2 linked regions of the Sphingosinicella sp. BN140058 genome follow. The main gene of each other region encodes a partner of the protein of the gene in region 2 in a complex. Links are inferred from orthologs where the notes say so. Each region holds a gene or a part of one and is shown on either strand. Other genes may lie near its edges. The genes, in order: pnp and ETR14_RS03950.

Region 1 (3,393 bases), 1.4 Mb from region 2 along the record:
CAGTCTGTTCCGGTTGCGCTCGTGGAAGCCGGCGGAGACGATCTCCGCTCCGAGCTTCGGGTGGTGCGCGGCTTCAACCTCTGATTTGAAAGGATAGACGATGTCGGTTACCGCCGAACGCAAGCAGGAAATCATCAGCGACAACGCCCGTGGCAGCACGGACACCGGCTCCCCCGAAGTGCAGGTCGCGATCCTGACCGAACGCATTTCGAACCTGACCGAGCATTTCAAGACCCACGCCAAGGACAATCACTCCCGCCGCGGTCTGCTCATGATGGTCAACAAGCGCCGCTCTCTCCTGGATTATCTCCGCAAGGAAGACGAAGCGCGCTACCAGGCACTGATCGCGAAGCTCGGCCTTCGCAAGTAACACGAAGCGGCCCCGATCGGGGCCGCTTTGCATATCGGGCGCCTGCAATCCGGCAGCGCCCGATCGGACCAACTTAGGTCCATCAAGCCGGGCGACAGCGCCCGCAAGGCCCCGGCAGGAAAGCCGGGCCGCACAGGCCCCGGCCGCATAGGGCGGCCGGACGGAAGGAAATCACATGTTCGATACGAAGAAAGTGGAAGTCGAGCTGGGCGGAAAGACCCTCACGCTCGAAACGGGCCGCGTCGCCCGGCAGGCCGACGGCGCGGTGATCGCGACCATCGGCGAAACCGTCGTCCTCTGCGCCGTCACCGCGGCGAAGAATGTGAAGGCCGGGCAGGATTTCTTCCCGCTCACCGTTCACTATCAGGAAAAATTCTCGGCCGCCGGCCGCATCCCGGGCGGCTTCTTCAAGCGTGAGCGCGGCGCCACCGAAAAGGAGACGCTGACCAGCCGTCTCATCGACCGGCCGATCCGCCCGCTCTTCCCGGAAGGTTTCTACAACGAGATCAACGTCATCGCCCACGTGCTGAGCTATGACGGCGAGAACGAGCCGGACATCGTCGCGATGATCGCCGCCTCGGCCGCTTTGACCATCTCCGGCGTTCCCTTCATGGGGCCGATCGGCGCCGCCCGTGTCGGCTACAAGGACGGCGAGTATCAGCTCAACCCGAGCCTTGAGCAGGTCAAGGAAGGCGATCTCGATCTCATCGTCGCCGCCACCCACCAGGCGGTGATGATGGTCGAATCGGAAGCCAAGGAGCTTTCGGAAGAGGTGATGCTGGGCGCCGTGATGTTCGCCCACGACGCCAGCCGCAAGGTCGTCGACGCGATCATCAGCCTTGCCGAGCAAGCCGCCAAGGATCCGTGGGAGCTCGAAACCGGCGCCGACCCGTCGGCGCTGAAGAAGCAGCTGCGCGACATCGTCGGCGACGACATCGCCGCCGCTTATCGCACCACCAGCAAGTCCGAGCGCTCGAACCTGCTCAACGCCGCACGCGACAAGGCCAAGGCGGCGTTCGCCGAGGCGGAGCCGCAGCAGCAGCTCGTTGCGCAGAAGCTGGTCAAGAAGCTGGAAGCGGAGATCGTCCGCGGCGCCATCCTGAAGGACGGCCGCCGCATCGACGGTCGCGACACCAAGACCGTCCGCCCGATCGAGGCGATGGTCGGCTTCCTGCCGCGCACCCATGGTTCGTCGCTGTTCACCCGCGGCGAAACCCAGGCGATCTGCACCACCACCCTTGGCACCAAGGATGCGGAGCAGATGATCGACGGCCTCGACGGGCTGTCGTACCAGCGCTTCATGCTCCACTATAACTTCCCGCCTTATTCGGTCGGTGAAGTGGGCCGCTTCGGCGCTCCGGGCCGCCGCGAAGTCGGTCACGGCAAGCTCGCCTGGCGCGCGCTCAATCCGGTGCTGCCGACCCACGAGGAATTCCCGTACACGATCCGGGTCACCTCCGACATCACCGAGTCGAACGGCTCGTCGTCGATGGCCTCGGTGTGCGGCGGTTCGCTGGCGCTGATGGATGCGGGCGTTCCGCTTAAGCGTCCGGTTTCCGGCATCGCCATGGGCCTGATCCTGGAAGGCAAGGACTTCGCCGTTCTGTCCGACATCCTCGGCGACGAGGATCATCTCGGCGACATGGACTTCAAGGTCGCCGGCACGTCGGAAGGCATCACCAGCCTGCAGATGGACATCAAGATCGCCGGGATCACCCAGGAGATCATGAAGACCGCGCTCGAGCAGGCCAAGGCCGGCCGCGCCCACATCCTCGACGAGATGGCCAAGGCGCTCGATCAAACCCGCACCGAGCTGTCGGCGCATGCGCCGCGGATCGAGACGATGACGATCGACAAGACCAAGATCCGTGACGTCATCGGCACCGGCGGCAAGGTGATCCGCGAGATCGTCGCAACCACCGGCGCCAAGGTCGACATCGACGACGAGGGGATCATCAAGATCAGCTCGTCCGATCTGTCGCAGATCGAAGCGGCACGCCGCTGGATCCAGGGCATCGTCGAAGAGCCGGAAGTGGGCAAGGTCTACACCGGCAAGGTCGTCAACCTGGTCGATTTCGGCGCCTTCGTGAACTTCATGGGCGGCAAGGACGGTCTCGTCCACGTCTCGGAGATCAAGAACGAGCGGGTCGAGAAGGTCGCGGACGCCCTCTCCGAAGGCCAGGAAGTCAAGGTCAAGGTGCTCGAGATCGATCCGCGCGGCAAGGTTCGCCTGTCGATGCGAGTCGTCGATCAGGAAACCGGCGAGGAGCTGGAAGACACCCGTCCGCCGCGGGAGGAGCGTCCCCGTGGCGAGCGCAGCGACCGTGGTGATCGCGGTGACCGGGGCGGCGATCGCGGCCGTGGCCCGCGCCGTGACGGCGAAGGCCGTGGCGGACGCGGCGGTGATCGCGGTGGTCGCGGCGGCGAGCGCGGGGGTGAGCGCGGTGATCGCGGTCCCCGTCGCGAGCGCAGCGAAGGTGGCAGCAACGAAGGCGGCGATCCCGAATTCGCGCCGGCCTTCCTGACCCGCAACGACGATTAAGTTCGGGTCTCACCGACAAGAAGAAGGGCCGCCGGAGCGATCCGGCGGCCCTTTGTTTTTGTGGGGGTGGGTGCGCGTGCGTCGCGGCAGTTTCGCTTGCTCTCGTCTCAGCTCCGTTCGGGCTGAGCTCGTCGAAGCCCACTCCTTCTTACCCACAGCAAGGGGAAAGAGAGGGCTTCGACAGGCTCAGCGAGAACGGTGACTGGTGGAGAGGAACTCCGAATTATTGCGCCGCATTGCCGACACCATTGTCCGCCGATGCCGCGCCATTCCCCGCCTCAGCCAGCAAGGCATTCGCCTCGTTGTCGAGCGGGGCGATGGCGGCGTCGACGCCGTTGGAGGCATCGCGCTCCAGCACGTCCGCCTTGTTCTCGAGCGAGCGCGAGAGATTGTCGGCCTTGGCCTGGAGGTTTTCGGGCTCGTCGCTGCAGGCCGAAAGGGGCAGGCAGGCGAGAAGGAGGAGAGAAAGGCGGCGGGTCAT
Region 2 (3,463 bases):
GGCCGGTTGAAGCTGAACAACCGAGATGCTAGCAGTCAATTTCGGCACAGTGTTGAAGTGCGACCAAGCCCTTCTCATCTTGGCCGAAAGTTCTCGCGCCGGCGCACTGCGCCGGACACCCAAGGTTGACGCTGCATGAGCTTTATTTCCTTCGACTGGCTACGCCCCCTCAGGGTTACGGGCGTCGCGTCGAGGGCTGCGGGGCCGGCGATGACGACGCCCCAGGCACGAGCAGCAGACACGAACAGCCTCTTTTCAACCCGGACACAGAAAGCGCGCGCCGGATCGGCGCCGCCTTCGTCCATATTCGAACGCGCGTGCCGCGACGCCCTCAAGGCTGCGGCGCGTGCGTGGAGTGACATCAATGACAATGCGCATGCTGATCGACGCGCGCCACCACGAGGAAACCCGGGTGGCCGTCGTCAAGGGAAACCGGATCGAGGAATTTGATTTCGAATCTTCCGAGCACAAGCAGCTCAAGGGCAATATCTATCTCGCCAAGGTAACCAGGGTCGAGCCGTCGCTGCAGGCGGCGTTCGTCGACTATGGCGGAAATCGGCACGGATTCCTCGCTTTCAGCGAAATTCATCCCGATTACTACCAGATCCCCAAGGAAGATCGGGAGGCTCTGCTCCGCGAGGAGGCTGAACATGCGGCCGAGGAGGAGCGCCTGCGCGCCGCCGAGGACAGCCGCTACGAGTCGGACGAAGACGATGACGGCTTCGAGGCGGACTCCGGCCCGGTCGAAGAAATCGGCGCCGGCGGGGGCGACGAGTCGGACGTTCAGGACGATGCGGCGCCGGCCAAGCCGGAAAATGCCAGCGGTTCGGAAGAGAGTGCCGCCGACGAGCTTCGCCGGAAGCGCCAAGCGCTCCGTCGCCGCTACAAGATTCAGGACGTCATCCGGCGGCGCCAGGTGCTGCTCGTTCAGGTCGTCAAGGAAGAGCGCGGCAACAAGGGCGCTGCGCTGACCACCTACCTCTCGCTGGCCGGCCGCTATTGCGTGCTGATGCCGAACACGAGCCACGGCGGCGGCATCAGCCGCAAGATTTCCAACGGCGCCGACCGCAAGCGGCTGAAGCAGATCATGGCCGATCTCGCCTTGCCGACGTCGATGGGGCTGATCGTCCGCACCGCGGGCCTGTCGCGCACCAAGACCGAGATCAAGCGCGACTTCGATTATCTCGCCCGGCTTTGGGACGAAATCCGCGAGCGCACGCTCGGCAGCGCCGCGCCGGCGCTGATCTACGGCGACAGCGATCTGGTGAAGCGCGCCATCCGCGACATCTACAATCGCGACATCGACGAGGTGATCGTCGAGGGCGAGGACGGCTATCGCGCTGCCCGCTCGTTCATGAAGTTGCTGATGCCGAGCCACGTCAAGAAGGTGCGCGGCTATTCCGATCCGGTTCCGCTGTTCCAGCGCTTCGGGGTCGAGGACCAGCTCGCCGCCATGTACCAGCCGGTGGTGCAGCTGAAATCGGGCGGCTATCTGGTGATCAACCCGACGGAAGCCTTGGTGTCGATCGACATCAACTCCGGCCGATCGACCCGAGAACACAATATCGAGCAGACCGCCTACGCGACCAACATCGAGGCGGCGCACGAAATTGCCCGTCAGCTCCGCCTGCGCGACATGGCCGGTCTGGTGGTCATCGATTTCATCGACATGGAATCGAACGGTCATATCCGTAAGGTCGAGAAAGCGATGAAGGAGGCGCTGAAGAACGATCGCGCCCGCATTCAGGTCGGTCGTATCTCGTCCTTCGGTTTGATGGAGATGAGCCGTCAGCGCCTGCGCACCGGTGTGCTCGAAGCGTCGACCAAGCCGTGCCAGCATTGCGAGGGCACCGGCCTGATGCGAACTGCATCGTCGGCCGGCCTGTCGGCGCTGCGCATGATCGAGGACGAAGCGGGCCGCGGCCGCGGCAGCCGGATCCTGCTTCGCGCCGGCCGCGAGGCCGCGATCTACGTCCTCAACCGCAAGCGCGCGGAAATCGCCGAAGTCGAGGATCGCTATGGCGTGATCGTCGAAGTGTTGATCGAGGAAGGCCTCGAAGGCGCGCGCATGGCGGTCGAATCGCATGGCCCGCCGCCGACCGTCCGACCCCGCTTCGAGCCGATCGCTCCGCCCGTCTATGATGAGGACGAAGAGGATCTGCCCGAGGAGGAGGAAGAGGAGCTCGAGGAGGAAGCCGAGGACGAGGCTGCCGAGGAGGAGCCGCGGGAGCAACGCCGCGAGCGTGGCGAGCGTCCGGAGCGGGACGAGGGCGGCGAGCGCGGCCGCAAGCGCCGCCGGCGCCGCGGCCGCCGTGGCGGTCGCCGCAGGGAAGGCGAGGAAGGCCGCGACGAACAGGGCGAAGGCACTGGCGCGGATGCCGAGCAGCCCGAGGCGGATGATTCGATGACCGCCGAAGCGACCACGGCCGAAGCCGCTCCGGCTGCGCCGATCGAGGAAGCACCGGCTGCCGAGGAGGCACCGACCGCCGAGGAGAAGCCGAAGACGCGGCGCCGGCCGCGTGCGCGCAAGAAGGCGGACGCTGCCGATGCGCCGGAGGCGGTCGCTGCGGAAGCCGCACCGGTCGAGGCGATCGCCGCCGCCGCGGAAGTCGCGCCGGAAGCTCCGGCAGAAGCGCCTGCCGCAGAGGAAGAGGCCGCCAAGCCCAAGCGCCGCAGCCGCCGCAAGAAGGCCGACGAGGCGCAGCCCGCCGAAGCCGCTGCCGAGCCTGCCGCCGAGCCGGAAGCACCGGCCGCGAAGCGGCGGAGTCGGCGGAAGGCTGCTCCCGCCGAGGCCGCGCCGGTCGAAACGCCCGCACCCGCAGCCGCCAATGATCCGGCGGAGAGCGCCGACGAGAGCGGCGCCGAGGCGGCGGCGGCCGACGAGGGCGGCGAGTCCGCGCCGCCGCGCCGAGGCTGGTGGCAGCGCACCTTCGGCAATTGAGCGACGTCGAAGATGAGCGTCCCGTGCGAACGGGGCGCTCATCTTCCGTTCAGCGCGCGAGCGATAGGTAACCGAAATGCCTGAAGCGCACCGCAATCGGCCTTTCCTGGGTCGGACCCTCGCTCGGCTGCTGATGCTGCTGATCCTCGGCTTCACCGCCATCGCGCAGCCGGCTGCCGCCCAGTCGATCCTCCGCGATGCCGAGACCGAGGCACTCTTCAGGGAGATGTCGCGCCCGCTGATCGCTGCGGCGGGGTTGCGGCCCGAAAACGTCCAGGTCGTGATGATTCACGATCCGTCGATCAACGCCTTCGTCGCCGGCGGGCAGATCGTCTACATACATTCCGGCCTGATCGCCGCTGCCGACAGCGCCAATGAGGTCCAGGGCGTCATCGCCCACGAACTCGGCCACATTACCGGCGGCCACGTGCTTCGCTTCGGCGAGGGCGTAAAGATGGCCACGGGCATCATGATCCTGTCGCTGGTGCTGGGCGCCGCGGCGATGGCCGCGGGCGCCGGCGA

Evidence for each region.
Region 1: the proteins of ETR14_RS03950 (region 2) and pnp are in contact, whole or in part, in a cryo-EM structure (PDB 9QH0), measured with the Escherichia coli proteins. The link is inferred for Sphingosinicella sp. BN140058 from one-to-one orthologs.

Annotation. Positions count from the first base shown.
Region 1 is NZ_CP035501.1:2,227,534-2,230,926, forward strand. Bases 147-3,228 are described here. They hold pnp (polyribonucleotide nucleotidyltransferase), read left to right. Parts: upstream 147-545; coding sequence 546-2,912; downstream 2,913-3,228. Other genes in these bases: rpsO (30S ribosomal protein S15), read left to right, coding at 147-370; ETR14_RS10035 (hypothetical protein), read right to left, coding at 3,136-3,228. Also shown: tRNA pseudouridine(55) synthase TruB, read left to right, coding at 1-84; more of rpsO, read left to right, coding at 101-146; more of ETR14_RS10035, read right to left, coding at 3,229-3,393. UniProt on the Escherichia coli protein: Involved in mRNA degradation. Catalyzes the phosphorolysis of single-stranded polyribonucleotides processively in the 3'- to 5'-direction. Also involved, along with RNase II, in tRNA processing.
Region 2 is NZ_CP035501.1:852,390-855,852, reverse strand. Bases 1-3,152 are described here. They hold ETR14_RS03950 (ribonuclease E/G), read left to right. Parts: upstream 1-364; coding sequence 365-2,941; downstream 2,942-3,152. Other genes in these bases: ETR14_RS03945 (M48 family metalloprotease), read left to right, coding at 3,018-3,152. Outside these bases: more of ETR14_RS03945, read left to right, coding at 3,153-3,463. UniProt on the Escherichia coli protein: Endoribonuclease that plays a central role in RNA processing and decay. Required for the maturation of 5S and 16S rRNAs and the majority of tRNAs. Also involved in the degradation of most mRNAs.